Regions from separate parts of the Stenotrophomonas acidaminiphila genome, predicted to be linked through region 2. Evidence: predicted binding sites of a transcription regulator. Region 2 holds the regulator's gene; the other holds the start of a gene.
The links. Region 2 encodes FliA, which starts transcription of late flagellar genes. Its sites were predicted from a motif close to TAAAGTTTNNCNNNCNNNGGCCGATAA; they were not measured.

Region 1: F0P95_RS03105 (methyl-accepting chemotaxis protein) is a predicted target of FliA. The motif match lies at 3,222-3,248, and genes of this name have one in related genera.

What each region holds. Positions count from the first base shown of each region.
Region 1 covers NZ_CP043567.1:635,243-642,549, reverse strand. The annotation lists gene F0P95_RS03115 (hybrid sensor histidine kinase/response regulator) at 1-2,250, shown strand, start outside; gene F0P95_RS03110 (manganese efflux pump MntP) at 2,323-2,904, opposite strand; yybP-ykoY riboswitch at 2,913-3,075, opposite strand; gene F0P95_RS03105 (methyl-accepting chemotaxis protein) at 3,278-5,746, shown strand; gene F0P95_RS03100 (response regulator transcription factor) at 5,807-6,472, opposite strand; gene acs (acetate--CoA ligase) at 6,614-7,307, opposite strand, start outside.
Region 2 covers NZ_CP043567.1:2,682,493-2,689,799, forward strand. The annotation lists gene flhF (flagellar biosynthesis GTPase FlhF) at 1-624, shown strand, start outside; gene F0P95_RS12265 (MinD/ParA family protein) at 611-1,495, shown strand; gene F0P95_RS12270 (RNA polymerase sigma factor FliA) at 1,492-2,238, shown strand; gene cheY (chemotaxis response regulator CheY) at 2,252-2,644, shown strand; gene F0P95_RS12280 (protein phosphatase CheZ) at 2,644-3,267, shown strand; gene F0P95_RS12285 (chemotaxis protein CheA) at 3,272-5,266, shown strand; gene F0P95_RS12290 (flagellar motor protein) at 5,389-6,129, shown strand; gene motD (flagellar motor protein MotD) at 6,133-7,086, shown strand; gene F0P95_RS12300 (ParA family protein) at 7,086-7,307, shown strand, end outside.

The DNA of each region.
Region 1 (7,307 bases), 1.8 Mb from region 2:
TACCGCGGCAGCAACAACGACACCATGCTCGCGACCTACGGGCTGATGGCGTTCGCCGCGGTGGCGCAGTTCGCCCCCGGCCTGATCGGCGGCCTGTACTGGCGCGGCGCGAGCCGCCGCGGCGTCGGCACCGGCATGGCGGTGGGCTTCGCGTTGTGGATCTACACGCTGCTGCTGCCGGCGCTCTGCCATGGCGGCTGGCTGGACGTGGGGCTGGTCGAGCGCGGCCCGTTCGGCATCGGCTGGCTGCGGCCCGAACAGCTGTTCGGCCTGCGTGGCTGGGACCCGCTGACCCATGGCACGTTCTGGTCGCTGCTGCTCAACACCGCCACCATGCTGCTGGTGTCGATGCGCTGGCGCCCGGGGGTGGCCGAACGGCTGCGCGTGGCGCCGTTCCTGGAGCCGTACGCGCGGCGCCCGGCGGTGGCCGGCGACTGGCCGGCGCACGTCAAGGTGCGCGACCTGCTGGCGCTGGCCACGCGCGTGGTCGGCGACGTGCGCGCGCGGCGCGCTTTCGTCGAACAGGCGCAGGCGCTGCAGCGCGAGTTCCAGCCGGCCGCCGCCGCCGACCGCGCCTGGGTGCAGTTCACCGAGCGCCTGCTGGCCGCGTCCATCGGCGCCGCCTCGGCGCGCCTGCTGCTGACCAGCCTGCTGCGCGGTTCGGGCATGGACCTGGGCGAAGTGGTGGCGGTGCTGGACGAGGCCGGGCAGGAGCTGCGTTTCAACCGCGAGATCCTGTCCACCACGCTGGAGAACATCAGCGCCGGGGTCAGCGTGGTCGATCCGGACATGCGCCTGACCGCGTGGAACCGCCGCTACCAGCAGATGTTCGGCTATCCCGATGGCATGCTTTACGTCGGCCGCCCGGTCGCCGACCTGATCCGCTACAACGCCGAGCGCGGCGAGCTGGGCGAAGGCGACATCGAGATGCAGATCAACCGGCGCATCGGCCACATGCGCGCCGGCACGCCGCACGTGTTCGAGCGTACCGGCGCCGACGGCAAGGTGATCGAGCTGCGCGGCCAGGCCCTGCCCGGCGGCGGTTACGTCACCAGCTACAACGACATCAGCGACTTCAAGCGCGCCGAGCAGGCGCTGCTGGAGGCCAACGAGACCCTGGAGCAGCGGGTGGCCGAGCGCTCGCAGGCGGCCGAGGCGGCGCAGCAGTCCAAGACCCGCTTCCTGGCCGCCATCAGCCATGACGTGCTGCAGCCGCTCAACGCCGCGCGCCTGTTCGCCTCGGCGCTGCGCGACGGCCTGCAGGAAGGCGACGAGCAGCGCCACCTGGCCGAACGCGTGGACGCCTCGCTGCGTGCGGCCGAAGAGCTGCTCGACGGCCTGCTCGACGTGTCGCGGCTGGATGCCGGCGGCCTGCGTCCGACCGTCACCGATTTCGATGCCGCGGTGCTGGTGCGCGAACTGGCCGCGCAATACACCCCGGTGGCGGCCGGGCGGGGGCTGCGCCTGCACGTGTTCGCGCGCCAGGCGTGGGTGCGCAGCGACCGCCGCCTGCTGCGCCGGGTGCTGCAGAACTTCATGGCCAACGCGCTGCGCTACACCCGCAGCGGGCGCATCGTACTGGCGCTGCGGGTGCGTGGTGGCCAGGTCGAGCTGCAGGTGTGGGATACCGGTCCCGGTATCCCCGAGCACCACATGCAGCAGATCTTCAACGAGTTCCACCGCTACCAGCAGCCGTTCGACTGGGGCGAACAGGGCCTGGGCCTGGGCCTGTCGATCTGCCAGCGCATCTCGCGGCTGCTCGGCCATGGCCTGGATGCACGCAGCCAACCCGGCCGCGGCAGCATGTTCTCCATCACCCTGCCGCGCGTGCCGACGCCTGCGGTGGCGCCGCCGCCGCGCGCCATGCCGGCGTTCGGCGGCGACGAGGCGCTGGCCGGCCTGCGCGTGCTGTGCGTGGACAACGACCAGGAGATCCTCGACGGCATGCGCGCGCTGCTTGGCCGCTGGAAGGTGCAGGTGATCGCGGCCAGTACCGTGGACATGGCGCTGGAGAAGATCGCCGAGCGGCCCGACGTGATGCTGGTGGACTACCACCTGCACGACCGCATGGACGGGCTCGACGCGCTGGTCGCGCTGCGCGGGGCCGCCGGCCGCCCGCTGCCCGGCGCGCTGCTCACCGCCGATGGCCGCGACGAGCTGAAGCGGCTGGCGCGCGAGCGCGGCTACCGGGTGCTGACCAAGCCGGTGAAGCCGGCCTCGCTGCGCGCCTTCCTGACCGCGCTGCGCTGAGGCCGGCGCGCTGACGGACCTGCCGGCGGGGCGATGCCGCCGGCGTGCCCGGCCGCCGCCGCGGTCCTGCGCTCAGGCCGCGCCGTGCAGGTGCTCGTACAGGATGCTGGCGCCGATGACGATCAGGATCACGCCGCCGACGATCTCCGCGCGCTTGCCGACCAGCGCCCCGAGCACGCGGCCGAGCATGATGCCCAGGGTCACCATGACCAGCGTGCACAGGCCGATGACCAGCGCCACCACGCCGATGTGCACGTCCAGGAAGGCCAGGCTCACGCCGATCGCCGCCGCGTCGATGCTGGTGGCCAGGCCGGTGGCGGCCAGCGTCCAGAAGCGGTGGTGGCGGTTGTCGCCGGGTTCCTGGGTTTCCTCTTCGGCATCCGGGCGCAGCCCGGCGACGATCATGTGCACGCCCAGCGCGCCGAGCAGCACGAACGCGATCCAGTGGTCGAACGCTTCGACGTACTGCGAGGTGGCGCGGCCCAGCAGCCAGCCGAGCAGCGGGGTGATGGCTTCGATCACGCCGAAGATCAGGCCGGCGCGCAGCGCGTCGGGCAGGCGCGGCCGGCGCATCGCCGCACCCTTGCCGATCGCGGCGGCGAAGGCATCGGTGGACATGGCGAAGCCGATGAGAAGGATGGACAGAGGGGACATCGGGTTTTCCTGGCCGGGCGGACACGGACGGCACGCGGCGCGCCCGACCTGACGTTGCGCTCGCATGCCGTTGGTCTCGCCAACCGTGGAACCGGTCGCACGCGCCACGACGCAATGGTCGAGTGTGTTGACGCGTGCGCTTCCAGACGCTGGAAGCAGGCTACTCCCCAAGGGAGCGCGGATTCTAGCACGCCGTCGCGGCCGTCGCCGTGCAGGCGGGGACGGGCGTGGGCGGGGCTGACATGCAGCTGTCATCACCCGCTGGCTTCATTGCGCCGCGCGCGGCGACCGGCACGCCCCCCGCTCGCGAAACGTCCTAAAGGTTGTGCGCCGGCGGCCGATCCAGAGGCGTCCCCACGCCCGGAGTCGTGCAATGAAGTTCCCGCTTGGAATCGCCCAGAAGCTGCGGCTGAGCCTGCTGGCGCTGGTGGTCGGCCTGGCCGTCATCGGCTCGGCCTATGCCTGGCTCAGCGCCGGCACCCGCGCCGCCGACCAGCGGCTGCAACGCTACCAGCAGGACGCGGCGCGGCTGGAGCGCCTGGCCCGGGCCTTCGCCGAGACCCGGCGCGCGCAGGCCGAGTATGCCATGTCGTTTTCGACCACCGCCGGGCAGGCTTTCGGCAAGGCGCGTGCGCAGCTGGGCCAGGCATTGGCGCCGGTGCCCGGCGCCGAGCCGTGGCCGCCCGCGCTGGCTGCCGCGCTGCAGGCCTACCTGGAATCGGCGCGCCTGCTGGACGAGCGCATCGGCGAGCTCGGCCACGATGCCGACAGCGGCATGCAGGGCGAGCTGCGCGCGGCGGTGCATACCGTGGAGAACCTGATCGGCGATTACCGCGAGCCGGAGCTGCAGGTATCGATGCTGAGCATGCGCCGCTACGAAAAGGACTTCATCGCGCGCCGCGAACAGAAGTACGCCGACGAACTGGGGGCCGAGGCGATGCCGTTCGAACTGCTGCTGCAGCGCGCACGCATGCCGGAGCCGGTGCGCGCGCAGGTGCGCGAGGCGATGCAGCGCTACCAGGGCGCGTTCCTGTCCTATGCGGCGGCGCGCTTCGGCGTCGACAGCGAGACCCAGGCGCTGGACGAGCATGCCGCGCAGGTGGACCCGGTGATCCTGCGCCTGCAGCGCGACCAGCGCAGCGCGCTGCAGCGGCAACAGGCCGGGCAGGCTGCCGCGCGCAGCTGGATGAACGCCGCCTTCGCCGCCACCGTGCTGATCGTGGGCGTGCTGCTGGTGACGCTGCTGGTGCTGCTGCTGCGCGCCATCGACCGCCCGCTGGCCGCGGCCGCGGCCTTCGCCGGGGCGATCGCCGACGACCACCTGGATGGCACCCTGGTGGTGCGCAACCGGCACGACGAGATCGGCCGCCTCGCCACCGCACTGATGCAGATGCAGGCGCGCCTGCGCGAACGCATCGCCAGCGAGCGCATCGCCGCGCTCGCCAACCAGCGCGTGCGCCGGGCGCTGGACGTGGCGCGCGCCGCGGTGCTGGTGACCGATGGCGAGGGCTGCGTGGTCTACGCCAACGATGCCCTGCGGCTGACCTTCGCACGGGCCGGCGTCGAGATGCCGGCCGGAACCGGCGCCGCGGTGGCCACGCTCGGCCCCGACGTGGCCGCGGTGCTGGCCCGGGTGCGCGACGGCGGCGGCACCATCGACGCCGAGGTGGAGCTGGGCAACACCGGGTTCTGGCTGCGCGCCAGCCCGGTACTCGAGCAGGAGCGGGTGCTGGGAATGGTGATGGAATGGCAGGACCGCCGCCTGGAGCGGGTGATCGCCAACGAGGTCGCGGCGGTGGTCGCCGCTGCCGCCGGCGGCGACCTGGAAGGCCGCATCGAACTGGCCGACAAGCAGGGTTTCGTGCTGGAGCTGGGCGGGCGCATCAACGCGCTGCTGGACAGCGTGCAGTCGCAGGTCGGCGACGCCACGCGCGTGATCGGCCACTTCGCCCGCGGCGACCTGAGCGCGCGCATGCGCGAGGATCGCGGCGGCATCTACGCGCGGCTGCGGCAGGGGCTGGAAGTGGCGATGCGCCAGGTCGGCGCTATCGTCTCCAGCATCCAGCAGTCGGCCGGCAGCGTGCAGGCGGCGGTGGCCGACATGGCCGGCGGCACCCGCGAACTGTCCGCCCAGGTCCAGCAGCAGGTCGATGACGTGCACGACGCGTTGCAACGCGTGCGCTCGGTGGCCGGGGAGGCGCGCGAGAATGCCGACAGCGCGCGCCACAGCGCCGAGGTCTCCGAGGCCGCCAGCATCGCCGCCGAGCGCGGGCGCGAAGCCACCGCCGCCGCGGTGTCGGGCATGGAGCGGCTGCGCGCGTCCTCGCGCCACATCCGCGAAATCGTCGCCACGGTGGACAGCCTGTCGTTCCAGACCAACCTGCTGGCGCTCAATGCGGCGGTGGAAGCGGCGCGCGCCGGCAGCCACGGCCGCGGCTTCGCGGTGGTCGCCGGCGAAGTGCGGCAGCTGGCGCAGCGCTCGGCCGAAGCCTCGCAGCAGATCCGCGCGCTGGTGGATGCCTCGCTGCAGCAGGTCGAAGCCGGCGCCCACCTGGTCGACAGCAGCGGCGAGGCGATGCAGGACATCGGCGGCCGCGTGCAGCAGGTGGTGACGGCGATGGCGCGCATCGACGCGGCGTCGGCGCGCCAGGTCAGTGCGGTGGACGACGTCGAACGGCTGCTGCGGCGTATCGGCGAGGGCACGCGCCAGAGCGACAATGTCGCCCGGGCCTCCTCGCAGGCGGCGCTGGCCATGCGCGAGCAGGCGCAGGACCTGGCGGCGGCGGCGGAAACATTCGTGCTGGGCGGCCACGACGCGCCGCCGCCGGCACGCGTGGCCTGACGCCGGGCGCGGCAGCGGGGCGGCGGCAGGCCGCTCCGCCGTCGCCACGCCGGTGTCGGCTCAGTCCTCTTCCGGCGGCAGCACGATGCTGTCGTCGTCGATGGCCAGCTTGCCTGCCATCAGCACCGCCTGGGTGCGGTTGGTGACGCCGAGCTTGCGCAGGATCGCGGTGACATGCGCCTTGATGGTGGCCTCGGACACGTTCAGGTCGTAGGCGATCTGCTTGTTGAGGCGGCCGGCGCCGAGCATCTGCAGCACCCGGAACTGCTGCGGGGTCAGCTCGCGCAGGCGCTGGCCCACCTCGCGCTCCTCATGGTCGGTGGGCGGCACGTTGTGCGCCTCCGCCGGCGCCCAGCGCTCGCCATCGAGGATGGTGCCCAGGGCATGGCCGATGGTGTCCGAATCGGCCGATTTGGGAATGAAGCCGAATGCGCCGTGGTCGAGCGCACGCCGCATCACCGTCGGCTCCTCGCGCGCGGACACCACCACGATCGGCAGCTGCGGATGCAGCGAGCGCAGGTGCACCAGCGCGTTGAACCCCTGTGCGCCGGGCATGTTCAGGTCCATCAGCACCAGGTCCGCGTCGGGGTGCTGCTCGGCCAGCGCATACAGCGCCTCGACGCTGTCGGCCTCCAGCAGCTGCACCCCCGGAATCACCCGCTGCACCGCCCCGCGCAGCGCTTCGCGGAACAGCGGGTGGTCGTCGGCGATGAGCAGGGTGGGCATGGGGGCGGGAGGAGTCGGCAAGCGGGGGTCGGGGACGTGCATCGGCGGGGCGGGCGGTGGAACGTGAGGGACGGGGGGCGATGCGGGCAACGCTGTCGCCGTCGCGCCGTGCCGGCCCCCACGTGGTGCCCGCACGCCGGTTCAGCGCACCTTGCGCTCGTCCACCAGCGAGGCCACGACCGACGGATCGGCCAGGGTCGAGGTGTCGCCGAGCTGGTCCGGTGCATTCTCGGCGATCTTGCGCAGGATGCGGCGCATGATCTTGCCCGAACGGGTCTTGGGCAGGCCCGGCGCCCACTGCAGGTGGTCCGGTGCGGCGATCGGGCCGATCTCCTTGCGCACCCACGCCACCAGCTCCTTGAGCAGTTCGTCGGTCTGCGCCTCGCCCGCCACCAGGGTGACGTAGGCGTAGATGCCCTGGCCCTTGATGTCGTGCGGGAAGCCGACCACCGCCGCCTCGGCCACCTTCGGGTGGCTGACCAGCGCGCTTTCCACTTCGGCGGTGCCGATGCGGTGGCCGGAGACGTTGATCACGTCGTCGACGCGGCCGGTGATCCAGTAGTAGCCGTCCTCGTCGCGGCGGCAACCGTCGCCGGTGAAGTAGCTGCCCGGGTAGGTGCGGAAGTAGGTGTCGATGAAGCGCTGGTGGTCGCCGTAGACGGTGCGCATCTGGCCCGGCCACGAGTCGCGGATGATCAGGTTGCCCTCGGTGGCGCCTTCCTGGATCTCGCCGTCGGCGTTGACCAGCGCCGGCTGCACGCCGAAGAAGGGCAGGGTGGCCGAGCCGGGCTTGAGGTCCATCGCGCCCGGCAGCGGCGAGATCAGGATGCCGCCG
Region 2 (7,307 bases):
ATCGCCCTGGTCGGCCCGACCGGCGCCGGCAAGACCACCACCATCGCAAAGCTGGCCTCGCGCTTCGCCGAAGCCCACGCCGCCCGCGACGTGGCCCTGGTCACCACCGACACCCAGCGCATCGGCGCCCGCGAGCAGCTGTACGGCTTCGGCCGCCAGCTCGGCATCGCCGTGCACGAAGCCAGCAGCGGCACCAACCTCAACCAGCTGCTGGAGCGCCTGGCCGACTACAAGCTGGTGCTGATCGACACCGCCGGACTGGGCCAGCGCGACCGCGCCCTGACCGCGCAGCTGCAGTGGCTGCGCGCCGCCGGCCAGATCCGCACCCTGCTGGTGCTGCCGGCCAACACCAGCTTCCAGGACATGGACGAGGTGGTGCGCCGCTTCGGCGCGGCCAACCCGCAGGGCCTGGTACTGACCAAGCTGGACGAGACCGGCCGCTTCGGCTCGGCCCTTTCGGTGGCCGTGGACCATCGCCTGCCGATCACCTGGGTGACCGACGGACAGGACGTGCCGGAAGACCTGCACCGCGCCTCGGCGGCCAATCTGGTGCTTCGCCTTGAAGATTTGCGCCGCGCGGCCGATATGCCCTGCAACCCGGAGTTGAACCATGCCGTCGCGTGAGTACGCCAAGCTGACCAATGCCTTCCCGCTGTCGGCCACCCGCCGCCAGCCCGCGGGCCCCGTGCGCACCATCGCGGTGACCGGCGGCAAGGGCGGCGTGGGCAAGACCAACGTCTCGGCCAACCTGGCCGTGGCGCTGGCCGGCATGGGCAAGCGCACGCTGCTGCTGGACGCCGACCTCGGCCTGGCCAACATCGACGTCATCCTCGGCCTGCAGCCCAAGCACACCCTGGCCGACCTGGTCGCCGGGCGCTGCACGCTGGAGGACGTCATCATCGAAGGCCCCGACGGCCTGCTGGTGGTGCCGGCCGCGTCCGGCCGCCGGCACATGGCCGAACTGCAGCCGGCCGAGCACGTCGGCCTGGTCAACGTGTTCTCCGAGCTGGAACGCGACCTGGACGTGATGATCATCGACACCGCCGCCGGCATCACCGACAGCGTGTTGACCTTCTGCCAGGCCGCGCAGGACACCGTGGTGGTGGTCTGCGACGAGCCGGCCTCGATCACCGACGCCTACGCGCTGATCAAGGTGCTCTCGCGCGAGCGCGGGGTCGACCGGATCCAGGTCGTGGCCAACATGGCCCGCGACCCCAACGAAGGCCGCATGCTGTACGAGAAGCTGGTGCGGGTGTGCGAGAAGTTCCTGACCGACGTCTCGCTCAACTACCTGGGCTGCGTGCCGCAGGACGACTGGCTGCGCCTGTCGGTGCAGCGCCAGCAGCCGGTGGTCAAGCTGTACCCGTCGGCGCCGGCGGCGCTGGCGCTGCAGGAGATCGCCCGCCGCACCGCCCGCTGGCAGGCGCCGACCGAGCCGCGCGGCGGCGTCGAGTTCTTCCTGGAGCGCATCATCCAGCGCGGGGTGGCGACATGAACCCGGCCGCCCATTACCGCGAAGTCCAGCGCGCCAGCGCCAACGACTGCATCGCCCGCCATTCGGACCTGGTGCGGCGCATCGCCCACCACCTGGCGGCGCGCCTGCCGGCCAGCGTCGAGATCGACGACCTGATCCAGGCCGGCATGATGGGCCTGATCGAAGCCTCGCGCAGCTACGACGCCGAACAGGGCGCCTCGTTCGAGACCTACGCCTCGATCCGCATCCGCGGCTCGATGATCGACGAGATCCGCCGTGGCGACTGGGTGCCGCGCTCGGTGCATCGCCGCGCCCGCGATGCCGCCGCCACCATCCGCCGCATCGAACAGAGCACCGGCCGCGCCGCCAGCGCGACCGAGGTGGCGCAGGCCATGGACATGCCGCTGCCCGAGTACATGCGGCTGATCGAGGACGCCGCGCGCGGCCAGGTGCTGAGCCTGGAATCGCGGATCGAGGACCAGGGCGAGCTGGACACGCCGGCCACCGGCGGCCCGACCCCGCAGCAGGTGCTCGAGCGCAGCCAGTTCGGCGAGGAACTGGGCAAGGCCATCGGCCAGCTGCCCGAGCGCGAACAGCTGGTGCTGTCGCTGTACTACGAGCAGGAGCTGAACCTGAAGGAGATCGGCGCGGTGCTCGGGGTCAGCGAGTCGCGCGTGTGCCAGATCCACGGCCAGGCCATGCTGCGGCTGCGTGGCCGGCTGAAGATTTTCGAGGCGGCCGACGCCGGCCTCGTCGAACCATGAAGAGGAACACCTTTTGAACAAGAACATGCGGATCCTGATCGTCGACGACTTCTCGACCATGCGGCGCATCGTCAAGAACCTGCTGGGCGACCTGGGCTTCACCAACACCGCCGAAGCCGAGGACGGGCATGCCGCGCTGGCGCTGTTGAACAGCCAGCCGTTCGATTTCGTGATCACCGACTGGAACATGCCGGTGATGACCGGCATCGAACTGCTCAAGGCGATCCGCGCCGATGCCAGGCTCAAGACCCTGCCGGTGCTGATGGTCACCGCCGAGGCCAAGCGCGAGCAGATCATCGAGGCCGCGCAGTGCGGCGTGAACGGCTACATCATCAAGCCGTTCACCGCGCAGACCCTGGAAGAGAAGCTGGGCAAGATCTTCGAGCGGCTGGCAGCGAGCGCCTGATGACCATGTCCAGCGGAACTCCGAGCGAGAAATCGGTCCTGGTGCAGCACCTGCAGGACGCGCTGGCAGCGCTGGAAGGCGGCGACGAGAACGGCTGGCGCCGTGAAATCGACGCGCTGGCCGCGCTGCGCACGCAGCCGATGATGGCCGGGCTGGGGCGCCTTGCGCGCGAGCTGGGCCAGGCCCTGGGCGAGCTGCCGACGGTCCCCACCGAGGCCGGCGAGCTGGACGATGCCTGCGCGCGCCTGGACCACGTGGTGGAGATGACCGAAAAAGCGACCCACCGCACCCTGGACCTGGCCGAGCAGTGCCGCGAGCTGGTCAGCGGGCTGCGCGAGGGCAGCGTGCCGGCGATCGAACACGAGCAGGCGCTGGAGCGCATCCGCCACAACCTCACCGAGATCGCCCTGACCCAGAGCTACCAGGACCTGACCGGCCAGATCATCCGCCGCGTGGTCGGCATCGTGCGCCGCGTGCACGAGGGTTTCGGCGCGCTCGGCCTGCCGCCACCGGAAGACGAGGCGCGCGGTCGCGGCCTCGCCGGCCCGGCGCTGGAAGGCATCGACCGCCACGCCGTCAGCCAGAACGACGCCGACGACCTGCTCTCCAACCTGGGGCTGTGATGCCATGAGCGCCTTCGCCGACGACATCGCCGCCGATTTCATCATCGAGGCCCAGGAAATCCTGGATCGCCTCGGCGAACAGCTGGTCGCCCTGGAGCAGTCGCCCCAGGACAACGACCAGCTCAACGCGGTGTTCCGCGGCTTCCACACGCTCAAGGGCGGCGCCGGCTTCCTCGGCATCAACGCCATGGTCGAGCTGTGCCACGCCGCCGAGGAAACCCTGGGCATGGCGCGCTCGGGCAAGGCGGTACTGCAGGCGCACCACTTCGACGCCGCGCAGCAGTCGCTGGACTGGCTGCAGGCGATGCTCGACGCGGTGTCGGCCGGCACCGATCCGCAGCACGCGCCGCCGTCGCTGATCGCGCTGTTCGACGTCGATGCGACCCCGGCCCCCGCGGCGCCGGTCGCGGCGGCCGCGCCGGTCGCGGCGCCGGCCGGCGACCTGATCACCGAAGACGAATTCGAGAACCTGCTCGACCAGCTGCACGGCGGCGCCGCTCCCGGCACCCGCCCGGCAGCGGCCAGCACCGCGCCAGCCGCCAGCCGCACGGGCGGCGACCTGATCACCGAGGACGAGTTCGAGAGCCTGCTCGACCAGCTGCATGGCGGCGCCGCCCCCGGCACCCGCCCCGTCGCGGCCACCGCCCGCCCGGCCGCACCGGCCCGGGGCGGCGACGACCTGATCAGCGAGGACGAATTCGAGGCCCTGCTCGACACCCTGCATGCCGGCGCCGCTCCCGGCGCCCGTACACTGCCGGCCGCCGCAGCCGCCGTGCCCCCGGCACCGGCTCCGGCCGCCCCGGCACGCGCGGCCCCCCCGGTACCGGCCGCGGCCAAGGCTGCGGTCGAGCCGGAACAGACCGTGCGCGTGGACACCAAGCGCCTGGATGCCATCGTCAACCTGATCGGCGAACTGGTGCTCTCGCGCAACCGGCTCAAGACCCTGCGCGCACGGCTGAAGGACGAAGAACTCGACCGGGCCGTGTCCACCCTGGACATCGCCACCGCGCGCCTGCAGTCGGCGGTGATGCGCACCCGCATGCAGCCGGTCGGCAAGGTGTTCTCGCGCTTTCCCAAGGTCGCCCGCGACGTCGCCCGCAGCCTGAAGAAGGAAGTGGACCTGGAACTGATCGGCGCCGAGACCGAACTCGACCGCAACCTGGTCGAGGCGCTGGCCGATCCGCTGGTGCACCTGGTCCGCAACGCCATCGACCATGGCGTGGAAATGCCCGACCTGCGCGAAGCGCAGGGCAAGCCGCGCATGGGCCGGGTGCGGCTGTCGGCGCAGCAGGAAGGCGACTACGTCAGCATCGAGGTGCAGGACGACGGCGCCGGCATCGATCCCGAGCGGCTGCGCGCCAAGGCCCGCGAGAAGGGCCTGCTGGACCCGGAGGCGGCGGCACGGCTGAGCAGCGAGGAATGCCTGCACCTGGTGTTCCTGCCCGGCTTCTCGACCAAGCAGCAGGTCACCGATATTTCCGGCCGCGGCGTCGGCATGGACGTGGTGCAGTCGCGCATCCGCGAACTGAGCGGGCAGATCCAGATCCAGTCGGAACTGGGCCGCGGCAGCCGCTTCCTGATCCGCGTGCCGCTGACCCTGGCGATCCTGCCGACCCTGCTGGTGCAGGCCGGCGAGGACATCTACGCGCTGCCGCTGGCACGGGTGATGGAAGTGCTGCACGCACCGCGCACCTCGCTGGGCTGGTTCGACGGCCGCGCCGTGCTTGATCGCAAGTCGCACACGCTGGCGCTGGTGGACCTGCGCCAGTGGCTGGACGTGGAACCGGCGCAGTCGACCCTGCTCACCATCGTGGTGCTGCAGATCGGCGAGGCCCGCTTCGGCCTGGTCGTGGACCAGGTGCGCGGCCGCGAGGAAGTGGTGATCAAGCCGCTGCCCAAGGCGCTGCGCGGGCTGAAGGGCTATGCCGGCGCCACCCTGATCGGCGACGGCCGCATGGCGCTGATCCTGGACGTGGACGGGCTGCGCAGCCAGGAGTAAGCCCGCCGGTCGCGCCGGTAGCGGCGCATGACCGCCGCAGCCCGCGGCCACACCCGCCCGCCGCGCCCGCGGCCGCCCCCCCACCCGTTCAAGTACCCCGCGCACGCGCCGATATTCGTTAAATGGACAGACTCAGCATCATCGGACTCTTCCTCGCACTGGCCTCGCTGGTGGGTGGCAGCATACTCAAGGGAGCCGGCCTGTCCTCGCTGTGGTCGCCGGCGGCATTCGTCATCGTCATCGTCGGCACCGTGGCGGCGATCCTGCTGCACACTTCGCCGGCGATCTTCCGCCACGCCTTCAGGATCGTGCGCTGGGTGGTGCAGCCGCCGGCCAGCGACCGCCAGGCACTGATCCGGCAGATCGTGGAGTGGAGCAACATCGCCCGCCGCCAGGGCCTGCTCGGGCTGGAGCCGCAGGTGGAAATGCAGGACGACCCGTTCCTGCGCAAGGGCCTGCAGCTGGTGGTGGACGGCGTGGAGCCCGACGCGATCCGGCACATGCTGGAAATCGAACTCAGCGGCCAGGAACACCGCGACCTGGCCGCGGCCAAGGTGTTCGAGGGCATGGGCATCTATGCCCCGACCCTGGGCATCATCGGCGCGGTGCTGGGCCTGATCGCGGTGATGAAGAACCTGGCCGACCCGAGCAAGCTCGGCCACGGCATCGCCGCCGCGTTCACCGCCACCATCTACGGCATCGCCTCGGCCAACCTGCTGTTCCTGCCGGTCGCGGCCAAGCTCAAGAGCGTGATCGCGCACAACAGCCGCGAGCGCGAGATGATCATCGAAGGACTGATCGCCATCGCCCATGGCGAGAATCCGCGCAACATCGAAACCAGCCTGGCCGGCTTCGTGGGCTGAACCATGGCACGCCGCAGGTCCCACGAAGAGCACGCCAACCACGAGGCATGGGCCATCCCCTATGCCGACCTGATGACGCTGCTGCTGGCTTTCTTCGTGGTGATGTACGCCATTTCCTCGCTCAACGAAGGCAAGTACCGGGTAATGGCCGATGCCCTGACCACCGCCTTCGGCGGCGCGCCGCGCACCATCACCCAGGTCCAGGTCGGCCACCAGCAGCTGCAGGGCGGCGGCCACGACACGCCGGCGGTGATCCGCGCCCCCAGCATGACCGGCGGCGCGGTCTCCGACCCGACCCGGCTGCCGTCGATGGCGTCGCAGATGACGCGCCCGGTATCGCTGCGCGACCGCGAGCAGCTGCAGCGCGCCGAACGCCAGCTCGGGCAGATCGCCGAGAAGCTGACCCGGGCGCTGGCGCCGCTGGTCGACCAGGGCGTGATCACCGTGCGCCGCACCGAACTGTGGATCGAGGTCGAGATCAACAGCGACATCCTGTTCGCCACCGGTTCGGCGGCACTGGACGCGCAGGCGCGGCAGACCCTGGGCAAGCTGGCCGACGTGCTGCAGGACGTGCCCAACGGCGTGCGCGTGGAAGGCCATACCGACACCATGCCGATCGCCACCGCGCAGTACCCGTCCAACTGGGAACTGTCGGCGGCACGTGCGGCCAGCGTGGTTCACCTGTTCGCCGACCACGGCGTGCAGCCGCAGCGGCTGGCGATGATGGGCTACGGCGAGTTCCGCCCGCGCGAGAGCAACGCGCAGGCCGAGGGCCGCAACCGCAACCGCCGGGTCATGGTCATCATCCTGGCCGATTCGGCCGCCAGCGCCGACGCGCTGGCCGACGGCGCGACCACGGTCGGCGCCGCACAACCCACCCGCGATGCCGCCGGCGCCGAGGCGCCCGCGCGCACGTCCGGACCGGCATTGCCGGCAGCAATAGAAGGAGTGCACTGATGCGTATCTGGGCCATTGCCAACCAGAAGGGCGGCGTCGGCAAGACCACCACGACACTGGCGCTGGGCCGCGGCCTGGCCGCGCTCGGCCAGCGCGTGCTGCTGATCGACCTCGACCCGCATGCCTCGCTGACCCGGGCCTTCGGCGTGCCGCTGGATCCGCCGCCGCCGGGTGTGCTGGAACTGTTCGCCACCCCGCCCGGCGAGATCGCCGCGCTGGCC